4 regions of the Brevibacillus sp. 7WMA2 genome follow, and region 2 is predicted to be linked to each of the others. Evidence: predicted binding sites of a transcription regulator. Region 2 holds the regulator's gene; each other region holds the start of a gene.
The links. Region 2 encodes LexA, which represses DNA repair genes until DNA is damaged. Its sites were predicted from a motif close to CGAACATATGTTCG; they were not measured.

Region 1 (4,206 bases), 2.1 Mb from region 2:
TAGTTTTTCCCTTTCTTAGCATAGGAGAGTTTGACAGGGATGGTGACTGAAAACATATCGCTAGTTTCCTCCTCCGCTGTCATCTTATCTAAAAGCGGGTGCAACCGTTCACGAACATACACGGGATCATTCATGGATGTCAGAGAGCTTGGTGATCCCGCAACCAAAAAGGAAGCAAGAGGCTCTTCTTCCCGCAGACAGGTGAGATAATAATCAATAATTTGAAGCGGGCTAGCCTCCCGCAGAGCTGAATAGAGTGTTCCAGCCGCTTTTTGAATCATAAATTGGTGGCCAGCATCCGGCTCATGACGCTTATGAGTCGAGCTGCCTAAGAAGTGAATACAAAAATGCCCATTAAATTGATTTCCAGGAATTCCATCACCACCGTGAGGCATACCGTGCATGGAACCCGCATAATGTTTTCCGTTTATGGTCAGTAATATGGCGCGCCTTTTCCAGCTCCATTTCCCCTGATATATCCTTTTCATAATGAGAGTATCCTGCTTGGTTAAAGGTTGTACGTCAGCATGATCACTACCAGCTCGACGCTGTACACGGAATTGTTCACCTGATTCAATATCTGTGACAGTTCCGTAAGCCATACGTTTAAAGTTTTGTTGTACCTCGCTCCACGGCGATAATAAACCGTAATGCTTTTGTTCTGTTAAAGAAACCCATTTTTCAAGATGTGTACGCAATGAATTTGTTACTAGTACTTCCCGATAGGAGTCTTGTTCAAATAACCGCTGCTCATCACTATATAGATAACGATTTTTTTCCGTATAGATGATAGCCCGAATAAATTCTGGTTCAAAGCTTGAAATACGTGGGCTAGCTTCAATTAGCTGCCCCCATTTTTCCTGACCTGATATTGTCAGCTTCGATTGAAAAGCAGCATGTACAGAGGTTTTTACAATGATGGTAATGCCCCCTTGAGGCAGGGAACCCGGGGAAAATGGAACGAGTTTATTTGTTTCGTTTACGTACACATGATGTTTTCCGAAAACAGTGGTGGGGGAAAATAGTAAACAAAAGCAGATTAGCAGAAAATAGAGACTAGAAAAGGATTTCTTCTTCATAATATGTCCCCCTTTAAAATGACAAATGAAATCGACTTTAGTTATAGGATGCTTCCAGAAATCCATTTCATTCTAAGCTTGTTATCCATTACTGATCGAATGCCAATAGGTAAAATCGGGATACATACCGCAATCATCAACATCACATACTGTAGGGGACGGCCATGTGAAGGAGGAGTTCTTGTATGTCTTCAATGCCTAGAGGAAGCTACAAAGACCAGTTCCATCAACGCTTGTATGTTCAGCTCAACCAAGGTCATAACAAATTGGACTATCGAAAAATAAATAGTATCGAGAATCAGATGCAGCACGAAGTAGACGATTACGCCCATATGCAGCATGACTTAGCTGATGAGCTTGGTATGAACAAACACTAATTGGCCGTCCCACGTTATGAAACGAGGCAGGGGGAGTCTGTTGAGAATATCTCAGCAGGCTTTTTCTGCGTGCTCTGTCATGAATCAATGAAATGGGCTTAGGGGTGGAACGATAGAAAAAGCTAGGGCTCGATTGCTTATAATGGGGTTATCAAACTTTCAACGGAAATGCATGTTCGCAATCTGTCTGGTTTGTGTTACAGTTAAAGGAAGACAGGAAGAAGCGGAGAGAATGGAATGCGGATAGTCGGAATTGACCCGGGGATTGCAATTGTCGGGTTTGGTTTTATCGATAAAGAAGGAAGTTCCTTAAAGCCTGTACAGTATGGTAGCATACAGACAGAAGCTCATACACCTGTGCCGTTACGATTGCGTCAAGTGTATGATGCTACCATTGAGCTTTTGGAAACATATAAGCCTGATGAAATGGGCATAGAAAAATTGTTTTTTAACCGAAATGTGACCACGGCTTTTACTGTAGGACAGGCTCGGGGTGTTATTATTTTGGCTGCGGAGCAAAAAGGTATCCCGGTTTTTGAATACACACCAATGCAAATCAAGCAGGCAGTGACTGGCTACGGTGGAGCTGAGAAAAAGCAAATTCAAGAAATGGTACGGATGTTATTGAAGTTAAAAGAAGTGCCAAAACCAGACGACGTAGCAGACGCATTAGGTGTAGCGATTACACATGCTCAAAGCCGCACGTATTATGATATATCGGAAGGTGCAAAGAAATGATTGATTTTGTAGAAGGAATTGTCTCATATATAGATACGGAATACGTTGTGGTGCAAGCAGGTGGGCTTGGTTACCGCATTTTTTGTCCTAATCCTTATTATTTTGTGAAAGATGAAGGGAAGTCTTGCCGATTATTTACGCATCACCATGTACGTGAAGATGCGATTCATTTATATGGATTTGCAACCAGAGATGAACGTGATTTATATCGTCGACTGCTTGATGTGAATGGCATCGGACCAAAAGGCGCATTAGCTATCTTGGCTGGGGCTACACCTGACCAAATTGTTTCTGCTGTTCAACAAGAGAATGTGACTTATTTAACAAAGTTTCCTGGGATTGGGAAGAAGACGGCCCAGCGCATGATCTTAGACTTGAAAGATAAGTTGAAGGGCTTTACACCGTCTATGCTGGTTACAACTGCACCAGAATCTTTATTGGTGAAGGGAAATTCCGATATGGCTGCTTTAGAGGAAGCTATGCAGGCGTTGATGGCTTTAGGCTATTCAGACAACGAAACACAAGGGATTCGTCCTACATTGCTGGAATCAGCTAAATCGGGGGCTAGTGTAGAACAATTGATTAAACAGGGGCTTGCGCTCTTTATGAGGGGATAAAAAAAGATGGACGATAATCGGATTATTACCACCCATATGCAGTGGGAAGAAGATGCGAATGAATTTAGTTTGCGTCCTCGCTTCTTATCCGAATACATCGGGCAAAAGCAGGTAAAAGAGAATTTAAAGGTCTTTATCGAAGCTGCTAAAATGCGAAAAGAGGCGTTGGACCATGTATTATTATATGGACCTCCAGGTTTAGGAAAGACAACTTTATCCCAGATTATAGCTAATGAACTAGGTGTGAACCTAAAAACAACCTCTGGACCCGCGATTGAACGACCAGGTGATTTAGCTGCCATCCTTACGAATCTTCAAGAGGGGGATGTGCTGTTTATTGACGAGATACATAGACTAAATCGCAGTGTAGAAGAAGTCTTGTATCCAGCAATGGAGGATTTTGCTTTAGACATCATCATCGGAAAAGGGCCGAGTGCTCGCAATGTCCGACTTGACCTGCCGCCCTTTACCTTAATAGGGGCTACGACGCGTGCGGGCTTACTTTCGTCTCCGTTGCGCGATCGATTTGGGGTCGTTAATCGTTTGGAATTTTATACAATTGAAGAATTAGCTTTCATTGTGTCGCGTGCAGCAGACATCCTGCAAATTGGGATGCAAGAAGGTGGGGCTCTAGAAATTGCCAGGCGCTCCCGAGGGACACCGCGTATTGCCAATCGCTTATTAAAACGTGTCCGGGATTTCGCTCAGGTTCAGGGCGAAGGAATTATTACCCAAGAAATTGCCCATGAAGCTTTAGTCAGACTTCAGGTGGATGCTTGCGGACTCGATCATATTGATCATAAATTACTTCTTGCCATCATCGAAAAATTTGCAGGCGGACCAGTAGGACTAGATACGATTGCAGCTACCATTGGGGAAGAATCACAAACGATTGAAGATGTTTGTGAGCCTTATTTACTACAAATTGGGTTCATTCAGCGAACACCGCGTGGACGTATTGCGACACCAGCATGCTACACGCATTTTCAACTCCCGATGCCTTCTGAGTCTTAGAAGGATTTGTCCAACAGCAATGAATTGCAAAAAAGGAGATTAGAGAGACGTGGATGTAACTTTATTTGATTTTGACCTGCCTGAAGAGTTGATTGCCCAGCATCCACTTGAGGATCGCACAGGGTCTCGCTTGCTTGTTCTTGATAAACAAACAGGTGAAGTAACTCATCAGCAGTTTACGGACTTACTTACGTATTTAGAAGCGGGGGACGTGCTGGTTGTTAATGACAGTCGCGTGTTGCCCGCCCGTTTGATTGGCGTAAAAAGCGAGACAGGGGCTAAAATTGAGATTCTGTTACTTAAGTCGCTTGGGGATGACCGTTGGGAAACCTTAGCACGTCCAGGGAAACGATTTAAAGTAGGGACTGAGATAGAGTTTGG
Region 2 (4,206 bases):
CGAAATAGGATATACAGGCTTGGAGCGGGGACAATTTAGTATATAGTATTAATTTCTCCAAATGTTATATTTTTCCTGTTATCCATATACCTTTTTCTTGCTGTCCTTTTGCCTGTATGAAGTGGAAAAAGGAACTGGTAAAAGAGCGCTATAGGTAAATAGGTCAGGCTTTGCTAAAAATGAGATCATAAAAAAGAGCAGAATCATGTATATGTAGGAAAAGACACGTTTCGCAAACAAGAAAAGGAAACTCCTAAGTAAAAATGAAACGTAGGAGGGCACTGAAACGTACATATAGAAAACGGGTCAGATGCAACAAAGAGGGGGGTTAAACATGGATGTTTTATTATGGTTGATTGTTATACTTCTATTCGGTGTAAGTATTGCTGGTATTTTCTTCCCAGTGTTACCTGATACGATTATGTTATGGGGCGGTTTTTTACTATATCAATTCGCGATTGCAGAGCCTGGAGCAGGATTACCGGTTTCCTTCTGGTGGGGAATGGGGATTTTGAGTGTGGTGTTATTTGGTGCTGACCTATTGACTAATATGTACTTTGTTAAAAAATATGGTGGCTCAAAAGCATCAGCAATCGGGTCAATATTAGGTGTTATTATTGGTGTACTTACGTTTCCGCCATTTGGTATGATTATTCTCCCATTTGTATTTGTATTATTAATTGAAATGCTGATGCAAAAACAACCGGCAGAACGAGCTTTTAAGATAGCGATAGGAAGTCTTATAGGTTTCTTTAGCAGTGTCATTATGAAAATCTCTATCCAACTCATCATGATTATCTGGTTCTTTATTGTTGCTTGGTAAAACTTATTGTGGATCGTTACATTGGATTTTGAGTGTTGATCCATTCCATAAAACCGAGATTGTCAAATTCTCTATCATTTCCTGTAGGGAAACCGGCAATCTCGGTTTATTTGTGTTTACACATCAGAATTAGAGAAGGCTTGTTTGAAGATTTGCTAAAAAGAAACACTGTTTTAAGTGGCTATGCAGCTAATTTACACCTAAATATAAGTCCAATAGTAGGAGAAACACGAAAGGTATCAAGGAGATAGGTAGAGTGGGGCATAAAATAAACCGTTACAAACAATAAATTTGAGCAGTAAAAAACTCTTGGCGAGTATGATCCTCACCAAGAGTTTGTACGTGTAAGCACGTGAGAAGTTAAAAATCCAATGCACTAGTGGAAAAGGCGGTAAACGCCAATTACTTTACCTAAAATCGTCACATTATCTAAAATGATTGGTTCAAGCTGTGAGTTTTCCGGTTGTAGACGGAAGTGGGTTTTCTCTTTAAAGAAACGTTTTACAGTTGCTTCATCCTCTTCGGTCATGGCTACCACGATATCCCCGTTGTTAGCTACATTTTGTTGGCGGACAATTACATAATCGCCATCTAAAATGCCTGCTTCGATCATGCTCTCTCCCATAACGCGCAACATGAACACATTGTCAGACGTAACGATGTTTTCTGGCAATGGAAAATATTCTTCCACCTGTTCAATAGCTGTAATAGGTTGACCTGCCGTTACCTTACCAACCACTGGTACTCGAACGATGGAGCTTTCATAATCGTCCTGTAGACGAGTCTCGTCCAATAATTCAATGGCACGTGGCTTAGTAGGATCGCGGCGGATTAAGCCTTTCTTTTCAAGTCTTGCGAGATGACCGTGAACAGTGGAACTGGAAGCTAGTCCTACGGCTTCACCGATTTCTCGAACAGACGGGGGATAACCTTTATCTTTTACTTCCTTACGAATAAAATCAATGATCGCTTGTTGGCGATTGGAGAGTTTGGACATTTCGAACACCTCATTCTCTCGATCCAGATATTTTCTACATTATACCATGAGAATTTGCGTTCGACAAACATTAGTTCGATTCTTTTGCTTGACAGGAATATTTGTTCGCATTATGATGATGTTATCAAAATGAGAACAAACGTTTGTGAGGGTGATGATAATGATGGTACAATCTAGCAATTGTCAGAATCTATATAAAGATAAAACAAAAACAATGACGAGTAAGAACACATTGGTACATCATAGAAAAGGGATAACGCGAGGGCAAGCAATCGTAACGTTATTGCTGATCATAGTATCCTTTGCAGCAGGCAGCATGATTTTTGGAAAAGAGAAGGTGGCTATTGCGGCTCCCCATACACAGCAGGCAGCTATAGTCATTACAATTCAGCCAGGTGATACGCTGTGGAGTATTGCACAAGCTTATCAACAGGAATCCGGGCTATCAGCTAGAGAGCTAATGGATGAGATCATGAAACAAAATCAGTTAGATAGCCCCATGATTTATGCAGGAAATAATCTAGCTATTCCAGTATACCGATAAGCGGGAGCCATAATTTATATCTCCTCTCCTTTGGTCTTGTGTTATAATAAAGAGAAGTTAGTTGAGGAGGTATCACCATTGGTTACTGATGCAGAAGTAAAACGTATTAATGAATTAGCCAAGAAATCGAAGGGTGTTGGCTTAACTCCAGAAGAAAAAACGGAGCAACAAGTTCTTCGTCAAAAATACATTGATGCTATGAAGGCTTCCTTGAAATCTAGTTTAGATTCGATCCGTTATGTAGAGGATGAGGAACCTAAGCACTAGTCTATGTGATTTTTCAAAATGATCCGTAGCAATAGTGCTGTGAAACAGGTTTTTACAAGTAAATAGAGGCGATGGAGTTCGCCCTAAGCGCCAATAGGCTAATGACTCCTACCAGTAATATTACTGGTAGGAGTTTGTTTGTATATATGTGAAAAATAGTGGAAAAGGAGAGAATGCATGTCTTTTTTAATTGTTGGACTATCAGGAATGTTGGGGGCTGTATCCCGATATTTAGTAGGAGCATGGACAGCGGGCTGGTGGGATCTCTCGTTTCCTTTAGGTACGCTAGTAGTCAATTTCATAGGCTGTATCGGATTGGGAGCTCTCAATCAATATCTCTTAACCCGAAATCAACTGCCCGCTTGGTTTACCTTAGGAGTAGGAACAGGGTTTATTGGTTCTTTCACGACCTTTTCGACTTTTAGTGTAGAGACACTTACCCTTTGGCATCAGCATCAATATGTACTTGCCATTTGCTATGTACTGGCTAGTCTATGGGGTGGTTTACTGATGGTATGGCTTGGCTTTCATATCAAATGGAAAACGAAAAAGAGTTAGTTGTACTTAATCCTTTCAATTGAAGTCAATTGAAGCTGGAAATGGTGTACCTCTTCTAGCCACTACTTTTGTAAATGGTGTATTAACAACTATGGTGTAAAAATAGTTCTTATCATTTTGCTTTTATCTGGATCACTGAGTACTGGCCATAGATCTGGAAGCTTAAGCATTAATTCAAACGCATCAGAACTTGATGCACTTGCTTTCATTTGTTTATTAATAGCTTCCAGATCATTTAATGACTGAGTTTTTAAATCACGTTCCTCCATTGTCCGCTTACGTAATTCTTCAACTGTTAGAAGCTCCTCAACAAATGCAAATTGCCATCTCTTTTTGCTTTCCTGAAGTTTATGTAGCTGCTTCTCAACATCATTTTTAGCAGTTTCTAATTGTGATTTCTTCTTAATCTAATTCTTTAGCGAGTTTCTTGATGAAAAAACTTACTGATACCAAGTATATAAAAGATGCTACTAGAACGATTCGTGATTCTAATTAGGGCCCCAAGCAAATTACAGGTGACAGAATATAATTGTGGAATTGATTTTACAATATATATCCTGATACGCGCATGGAAACCCTTAAATAAATGAAACTCTTAAATAAGTGAAACTCTTATGAAGAGACAATATATTTTGTAGATAGAATGTTAGCTTACGTTAAATATATTGTAAGTCAACTATAGAAAAAGAAGAGATTGAATTTATTTTTTGACTCTGTTATACAACAATGTTGATAATTCATAAAAAAAAGGACTCCTTTTAAGTCCTGTTCAGAAAAATTAAATGGGGGTTGGCATTCTCTTTCTATGGTTTTGTTGGTTGAGCGGAAAGACCAACTATATCTGTGGAACCAAATATTAGCAAAGTAATTAAAATAACTATTAGTATTAATTCCGAGAAACCCTCTCCATCAAAATTTTTCATTATGAGCTCACCCTTTTCCTTTTAATACTTATTGATTATCCATTTTCTTTTTAAGTGCCTGAATAATCTCATCCACAGTTATATTGCCATTATC
Region 3 (4,206 bases), 380 kb from region 2:
CCAGCCTAGCTATGTCTATCGCACCAATGATTGGATTATGGGTATTAGCAACGTATGGCTTTGGTACATTAACTGCCTCTTCTACCCTATTGATTTTATTGATCTTCCCTTTGCTGTACCTCGTTTTACCCAAGCAACAATCAATAGCAACGGAAAATGCTGAGTCTATTAGACAAACGGACCCTAAGACGTTCACTACGCAATCCACGTACAAAACCATGTCATCCAATAGTAGCTCTTCCTTTTTGGATAAGCACGTCTTGCTTCCTTGCCTGTTAAATCTGTTGCTATCAGTTACCTATGGCGGCTTACTGAGCTTTTTGGCCTTATTTGGAAAAGAAATGCAAATTGACAATGTAGGTAACTTCTTTTTGTTTAATGCACTAGCGATTCTGTGTATTCGTCCGCTTTCTGGCAAGATTTTTGATCAAAAAGGGCATGTAGCTGTTTTGATTCCAGGTGCTTTATTGGTAATCGCTGGTCTGCTTTCTCTTTCCTTTACGACTGGTATGATCGGTCTAATTGGTTCGGCTGTGTTGTATGGACTCGGTTATGGAACTCTCCAGCCTTCCATGCAAGCGTGGATCATTAAGGAAGTAAGTCCAGATAAGCGAGGAATGGCTAATGCTGCCTTTCTCAACTCGATTGACTTAGGAGTTGCCATCGGTTCTATGTTGCTCGGCGTAGTAGCAGCTAGTGCCAATTATGCAATCATGTATCGCATCTCTGCTTTAGCCATGGTGACCTATTTGCTCGTTTATTTATTCTTCTTAATGACACGTGGAAAACGCATGAAAAGAGAGCTAGCCAAACACGCTGAGAACGTAAAAATGTAACCGTAGCGAGTAGGATCATGCACGCCAGATGGGTAGTGCATACAACGCTGGTATCATTCACTAGCGACCGTTTCCTGCATCACCTTGTTGCGTCTCTCCCGTCAGCCATTGTTGGACGCGCTCCTGACATTCTGCCCGCAATAATTCGGGGGAATAGAGGAATTCGTGTACATAGCCGTTCAACCGAACCTGTACGCGATATAAGCCTTCTTTGGTCTGTGCGCCAATCACCTCGCATCCTCTGTCTAGTAGGGCTCTGCGCAGATCATGATGTCTACGCTCTGCCCAACGTGACAGGTGCTCTAATAAATGGATATAGGACAGAGACAATGGAATCTGTCGCAAAGTCTGCTGATCCACCATCGCTACTTTAAATAACAAGCCAAATAAAATAGATTCACGCACATGCTCCTGCCACTCGGGTAGCACGGTTGACTGGCTCATTTATAATGTCCTCCAATCTTGTGTGCCCTCTCCTTCACTTGACCAGCCGAGAGTATCGATACTGCGCGCATAATCGCATCATTGCCAAAGCGAGATCGAATTCCATCCATGGTGTAGGCAAGAGAACGCTTTTTCATTTTGTCTTCAAATAAACTAAGCTGACAAACATCATCCGGGGTCAATTGGCCAATCTGAACGCCCACGCTACGTACTGGAGACTGCTCCCAATGACGCTCAAACAATTCTAAGACAACGGCATAAATCGTCATCACATCATTGGTTGGCTCCAGCATTTTCATCTGTCGAGAAAAACCTGTTGGTACGTCAAAATCCGCCCCTCTGCATCCTACAGCTACGACCCAGCCCATTAGTTGCTTGCTTCTAGCCCTTCTACACACTTCTTCACATAACTCCAACAAAACCACCTTAATCTCTTCCGCTGTATGATAGTCACGTGGCAATGTCATATGATGACCGATCCCCTTCTGAACATCATGCGCCTGAACCGATACAGGTGACTCATCAATGCCATGTGCAGTCCGCCACAGCACCTCTCCATTTACTCCAAAACGTTTCATCATGACATCAAGCGATGCTTCTGCTAACTGACCAATTTTGTACATTCCCATCCGATGAAGATGCCGCTTCATCCGTGAACCCACACCAAACAGCTTGTCGATCGGTAACTGCCACAACGTTTCAGCCAGCTCCTCTTTTTTTAGCCAAAAAATCCCCCCTTCCTGCTTTTTAGCCATATCGCAAGCCATTTTAGCCAGCACCTTATTTTCGCCAATTCCTACTCGGCAGACTACTCCTGTCTCCATGAGAACACGCTGTCTAATCCTAGTCGCAATCGCTTCTGGATCATTCCCAAATAATCGCAGGCTCCCCGTAATATCAAGGAACTGTTCGTCAATCGAGAAAGGCTCCACTAAATCGGTAAAGGACTCAAAAATAGCCGTAATGTGCCCCGCTACCTCTAAATAACGCTGCATGCGGGGGCGTACTACCACAAGCTGGCGGCACTTTTGTTCGGCTTTCCACAAGGGCTCTGCTGTAGTCACACCATATGCTTTCGCTAACGAACAAGCAGCTAGTACCACACCGCTCCGTCTCTTCGGATCACCAGCCACCACGACAGGTTGATCACGCAGTTCTGGATTAGCCGCTTTCTCAACGCTTGCGTAAAAGCTTTGCATGTCAATTAGAAAAATCACCCGCTTCTTGTTCACCTCGAACACCCCTATCGAACATACATTCCTGTCGAATAGTATACCAAACACTTGTTCCTATTTATACTATGAACCCGGAGGTAATTTTATACAGTACTGAAGCACTTCAGCATGAGAAAATAAACGGAACAATTGGAGATGCTGCTACATGTAAATGGAGTAAACCAGATCAGCAGAATCAGGTTAGCTTTTGCCTAGAAAAAATTCGAGCCGAGGTTGATCGGTATACGTTTCCCGTGAAACCTTCCAAACAAAATAACGTACTTACTATAGAGGTGATTAAGAGTGGACAAGCGCATACAGGAGATTATTACGGCTACAAGTGAAAAATTTGGCCTTCAAACGTATCACTTACATACGAGCCGTTTATCGACAACCGTGGATTTGATTCGTGGCACAACCTATCAATTGAACATGGAATGGTTTGTAAACGGAGTAACAGAACGTACGGAGGATGATGTAAATCCCCCCGGTACGGCCGTAATTGAATATGATATTAGCTCCAAACGCTATAAAAGTGTTATTTTTGTCGGTGGAAAAACTTTTTCTACAAGCTCTACACGCTTTTCAACCCATTCCGAAATAATAGAGTGGATAGAAGCAGAAACAGGTCTACGCCATGAAGAGCAGTTCATTCTAAGCGATCGGACACAGTCCTCCACCATCCACCATTTTAAAGCCTGCCATAATGGGATTCCTCTTGCTCCAGGTGGAATGCTAACAGTAGAGCATAATGATAAAGGACAGCTTCTTTCGTTTACAGTAGGTGGCGTGTTTCCTATAAAAGAAATGATAAAAGAGGAGCCTTATGCATTGGCCCTAGATACAGATGTCATACAGATCGCAAAGGAACAGGTTAGCTTAATCGAATTTCCTTCAACAGAGCAAAACAAATGGATTTTGGCTTATGCACTTGAGGAAATTTATATAGCCCATGATTTATCAGCAACTTATCCTTTTGAATTTATGATAGATAATCGTTTTTGCTTGAAGGTTGACCATGTTTTTCATTGGGTCACACCATTAACGCTAACGTATGAGGAACAAAATCCTTTCCTATTTCAGAATCAGCCGGAGGTGTCTGCCAAGCAAGCATTTGCTAATGAACCACACCCAGATATGCTACCTATTACACGGGAGGAGCAGCAGCAGGCTATTCATGCAATTTCCGACTTTTTGCGTTCTATGTACCCAACAGAGTCAGGACAGTGGAAGCTAACCCATCTATATCGGCAAAACAACTACATTCAGGCTGTACTCCGGCCTGTTTCTAGCCCCACTAAATTGATCTCACCTAAAATCACAATATTCTTAGACCCGAAACAACTGCAAATCGTCTCGTATTTTGATAATCAGCTCTTTTGGAAAGAGGTACATGGAAATCTAGCGCAAGCTGAGCCCGTCACCATTGACAAAGAACTTGCCTTCGAACGGCTTAAACAGCATCTTACTCTGACGCCCACGTATGTGTTGTATCCAGAAAGAACCCATTATGTATTGTGTGGAAAGCTAGATTGCCACTATGGAGTGCTAGGAATAAATGGTGACGTTATTTTATTAGATTCCATCGACTAGAACGTGCCTTGACCACCTATTACCACACTAGTTTTTCTAAACAAGAATGTGTTCCTTGAACATACGTACATCAAAACGATCCGTATTTCCGCCGTTTTCCAAATGAAAGCCCCCTCACC
Region 4 (4,206 bases), 160 kb from region 2:
AAGAGCTGGAATCATTCAATCACCTGAGTATTGGAAAACTAATGCTATTAAAGGTGGGAAAGTAAAAGGCGAGAATGCTGCCACGCTAATTCATAACATGGCCAAAAAATTAGGGGTATAGAATTCAATAGCCTATTAGACTAAAATGCCGTTCAAGTGATAGGCATTTTTCTTTTTCCCTACTGCACACACATAACTTACTACATCAAGGGAGCTATTTACGATGATCTTTAACATGGATTGCATAACCGGAGCAAAACAACACCTACAAGACGAAACTATTGACCTACTCATTGCAGATCCACCCTACAATCTAGGTTTTGGTGGCACTACGCAAACCAAGACGAAAAAGCCTAGATTTAACATCATCGCAAACGATCAGCTACACCCACGAGACTATCAGCGATTCACTTTTCAATGGCTCCGAGAAGCGTACAGGGTTTTGAAGCCTGGTAGACATATTTACGTGTTTATCGATTGGCGCATGTATCCGCTCCTTTATTTGTGGATGCAGCGCGTCGGATTTACGATAAAAAACTGTCTGGTCTGGAACAAAGTACACATGGGGATGGGCTGGCAATACCGCTATCAGCACGAGTTTATCATTTTCGCTGTAAAGGGTAAGAGCAAGGCCCGTCGTGTTTCGAATCGTCGTGCTACTGATATCTGGCCAATACAACGAATCGCAAGTCAAAAGACCATTCATCCCACCGAGAAGCCTGCTAAACTTATGGAAGACATCATTCTGAACAGTAGTGAAGAAGGCGAAACGGTAGCGGATTTCTTTTTAGGATCTGTCCCAACGGTAGCAGCGGCAAACAAGCTTGGCCGTAAAATAACAGGCTTTGAAATAGATGAGGTTTATTTTAATTTAGCTAGACAAAGATAATGCGAAAGCCCTCTGACGGAAAGTTATAAAACGTCAGAGGGCTTTTTTTAGTTATTAACTTGTGGGGTTGTCATTTATTATTTTTTCGCAAAAGAGCTACTAATAAAGCAATGGTGAATGATTGGGAGATTGCAAGTAATATAACCATAAGCTCAATAAAAGTACCTTTGATACTTCCGATAACTATAAACACTAAAAACATTATTGCCATCGTGAGTAACCAGTATAGAAAAGCGCGCAATATCATAGAAGCCTCTCTCCTTTGATCAATAGGTTATAGTGTCTAACATTAGCGGAAAAGCTCGTAATAAGGTCAGAAAAATTAAAGCTCTGGATACTTAAACTCTATACCAAAATCCGCTACTTGAGTAGTTGTTGCAGGTTGAAGGGAAAGCCCCACGGGCCTATAAGAAACGGATACGGAGCCACCTATAATTTTATGCCCATATTGGAATTTAATATTAATCGTTCCTCTTTCATTTTTATCAGCGTAAACATATTGAGAAATGTATCCAGAGTGTAGTTGTCTATTTCCCATTTGTAGGTCATATTCTGCTGCCACACCAATACCTGGGTCCCAATCAGATGCTTTTGAAGAATCTTCGCATTCCCATTTCTTTTTAAAAGCTGGTTTAGTACAATAGCGATTTTCATGATCATCTGGTTTACCTCTTGAGGTCATAGGCATAAAGAATTTGGATGTTACAGGGTATCCGATTGACATTTTATCAGTTAACGTCCAAATCGGGGGTTCTGACCACTCGAATTTACCGTATAAATAGTATTTTCGATAACCACTTCTATCACTTTTGACTTCGAAAGCTTTTGCCTTTAGCTCTATTTCGCTAAAATCATCTTCTTCATCCTTCTTTTTGGCCAATGATTTATTCATCTCAGATTGACCTTCATCAAATTTATGTGTAACCGTTTTTGAACCAATTTTTTTAGCACCTTGATCAATTAATGCTTGCAAGATGTGGGGAGGCATATCTTCTAGTTCTTCTTCATCCAAGCCAATGTCTGAAATAAGGGTTTCTCGTTCACTTTCTTTCAATTCTGTTTGAGTTGTTTCGGCATAAGCGCTAAAACATAAACTTAAAGATAGAAACACAGTAAGAGCAGAAATCAGTATTCTTTTCATTATTATTTCTCCTTTTCTTATATTAAGAATAGAATACTTATATTTGAAAATTATGTCAAATATTGAAATAATAGTTTATTACATCTGTTTTTGTGGTTGATCTTTGAATACCATTTCTAACTATTGATTAATCCCCTCACCATCCACCAAAATAAGAACACACATTCGTATTTAGGGAGATGTTTTGATGACTAGTAAAATCCTTGATCCACTTGTAACAAAATTTATTTTGCCAGAACATGCAGAAATGTTACGTCAGTATCATGAGGATAAGAAACTGGTTGAGAAGCCGATCATTGAAGAGGATGAGCTGGCCGAGTTTTGCTACAGGATATCTGACTCACGTCAGTATGACTACGCCCTTACGATTAGCTGGTGGAAAGAGACAAAAGAGGGTAGAGGAGTAATCGAATCCGCCTGGGGATGGGTAGATAGGTTTGATTCCCAATTTAAACAGATCAAGCTAAAAAACGATGAGGATTTTTGATGGATACCTGTAGAAGATGTGGTTAGTGTAGAAGCCTAAGCAGAGAATCTTATAGCTGCATATAGTGTATTACCTGTGGGAACAGGGATACAGCAACACCCCACTAGGCTATAATAGTGGGGTGTTGCCACCTAACATTTAATAGCTTTTCAAACGGTTTTGCATATATGCTTGTTAGAGACGTTCGTCTGAAAGTTCTAGTACATCCGTAATACCAATGCTAAGCACTTCGCATATTTTCGCAAGATTATTGAGTGGTAGCCGTACAGTTTCATTATTGCACATTTCGTTGATTGACGAGACACGTATGCCTGTCAGGCGTGAGAGTTCTCGTTGCGAGATTCCACGTTCTTTGAGTAGATCGGCTAGTTTAATATGTATTTTCATCGCGAACAACTCCATTACTCAATTTAGCACTATAATAGCACGAAATGTATTGTCGCGTTTAACGGAACATGGTATCTTTCTTATAAGCACTTCATATAGTCACCGGAAGGAGAGGTAGTAATGAAGTTGTTCCACATTAGTGACGTACTCAGTGTCACGACAGGCAAACTAGTTTCAACGCGGCGAATGGATGTGGTTTACGACATCCTAAACCACATACAGGTGAGTCTCTATTAACACACCAACTACCTAGAGCTATCAAGATTTGCGCACCGTTTCTCCTGCAACAACACCCTGAACTACTAGTTGTTGACGCCGATAATGTAGATGAAAATAACTTGGAAGCATGGATAGATAAGCAGTTAAAAGTTTATGGTGAGTTTCTTGCTGTAGAACCGCTCGCGCCTGGAAGGTATCAGTCTATGGACCCGATCGAAGAGGCTAAGGAATTGGTGGATGACTGTGACACTCCCCCGGATAGGCCCGTGACTCGCTGGAGCTCTCGTGGTTGAATTACGTTTTAGGAAGAGTTTATGTAGGTCACCGATTTTAGGAGGCTTTTTGTATTTGGAGGGAAATCCTATAGCCATAGAAGGTACTCCTGTGGGGGAGGGGAGTAGAATTGAGACTTCAGGACAGTCATGGACCAGGAATAGATTTACTAGGACCAGTAGAAGGAAATCGAACTTTAGAATTTATATGACCACGTATGAGACCTTCTAGTATGCTAATTTTTCCTGATATTATCGCTCCTTACACGGGGGCGCCCATTGAAACAAACCACCGATATCTACAACAGCAATACTTCGACAAGACCAGCGATGCATGGTAGTAGATCGTTCCTTTTCCATGAACGCGGATGCAAGAATTACAAATAAGCCTTCCTTTAAAAATGGGGTGGTATTATCCCCTTTGAGTAGACAGTGTAAAAAGCCCGCCCACCTGACGGTGGGTGGTACACTCTACTTGGAGGGGATTTTCCTATGGCTAAAAAAGGTCAAAAATTCAAACGTTATTCCGAGGAGTTTAAGCTGAAGGCTGTAAATTTGTATCAAGAAAAAGGGATGTCTTATAAAGCGATAACTAAAGCATTAGGAATACCAAGTTCAACTCAGGTTAAGCAGTGGGTTCGAAAGTTCAATAGCGGAGAAGGGGTTATGGATAAACGAGGGAAGAGCCGTTCTGGTGACCACCCTTTTATTGGTCGTCCACGCACCAAATTTGCTACTGTGGAAGAAGAAAGAGATTATCTTAAAGCGCAGGTAGAATACCTAAAAAAGCGCAATCCGAATCTGCATCTGG

Region 1: a site for LexA is predicted at 1,622-1,635, ahead of ruvC (crossover junction endodeoxyribonuclease RuvC). Genes of this name have one in related genera too.
Region 3: a site for LexA is predicted at 2,528-2,541, ahead of dinB (DNA polymerase IV). Genes of this name have one in related genera too.
Region 4: a site for LexA is predicted at 2,185-2,198, ahead of GOP56_RS07940 (YolD-like family protein). Genes of this name have one in related genera too.

What each region holds. Positions count from the first base shown of each region.
Region 1 is NZ_CP048799.1:5,150,410-5,154,615, forward strand. Features, by position in the region: gene GOP56_RS22240 (hypothetical protein) at 1-1,079, opposite strand, end outside; gene GOP56_RS22245 (hypothetical protein) at 1,265-1,456, shown strand; gene ruvC (crossover junction endodeoxyribonuclease RuvC) at 1,694-2,194, shown strand; gene ruvA (Holliday junction branch migration protein RuvA) at 2,191-2,811, shown strand; gene ruvB (Holliday junction branch migration DNA helicase RuvB) at 2,818-3,825, shown strand; gene queA (tRNA preQ1(34) S-adenosylmethionine ribosyltransferase-isomerase QueA) at 3,875-4,206, shown strand, end outside.
Region 2 is NZ_CP048799.1:1,913,088-1,917,293, reverse strand. Features, by position in the region: gene GOP56_RS07225 (DUF456 domain-containing protein) at 335-823, shown strand; gene lexA (transcriptional repressor LexA) at 1,200-1,820, opposite strand; gene GOP56_RS07215 (cell division suppressor protein YneA) at 1,981-2,364, shown strand; gene GOP56_RS07210 (DUF896 domain-containing protein) at 2,443-2,631, shown strand; fluoride riboswitch at 2,690-2,749, shown strand; gene crcB (fluoride efflux transporter CrcB) at 2,809-3,189, shown strand; gene GOP56_RS07200 (hypothetical protein) at 3,279-3,458, opposite strand; gene GOP56_RS07195 (hypothetical protein) at 4,141-4,206, opposite strand, start outside.
Region 3 is NZ_CP048799.1:2,295,741-2,299,946, forward strand. Features, by position in the region: gene GOP56_RS09030 (MFS transporter) at 1-836, shown strand, start outside; gene GOP56_RS09035 (YhjD family protein) at 897-1,280, opposite strand; gene dinB (DNA polymerase IV) at 1,277-2,479, opposite strand; gene GOP56_RS09045 (hypothetical protein) at 2,798-4,087, shown strand.
Region 4 is NZ_CP048799.1:2,072,251-2,076,456, reverse strand. Features, by position in the region: gene GOP56_RS07955 (N-acetylmuramoyl-L-alanine amidase) at 1-121, shown strand, start outside; gene GOP56_RS07950 (DNA-methyltransferase) at 224-889, shown strand; gene GOP56_RS07945 (hypothetical protein) at 1,212-2,030, opposite strand; gene GOP56_RS07940 (YolD-like family protein) at 2,218-2,517, shown strand; gene GOP56_RS07935 (helix-turn-helix domain-containing protein) at 2,692-2,904, opposite strand; gene GOP56_RS07930 (hypothetical protein) at 3,243-3,416, shown strand; one part of gene GOP56_RS07925 (IS3 family transposase) at 3,888-4,176, shown strand; one part of gene GOP56_RS07925 (IS3 family transposase) at 4,176-4,206, shown strand, end outside.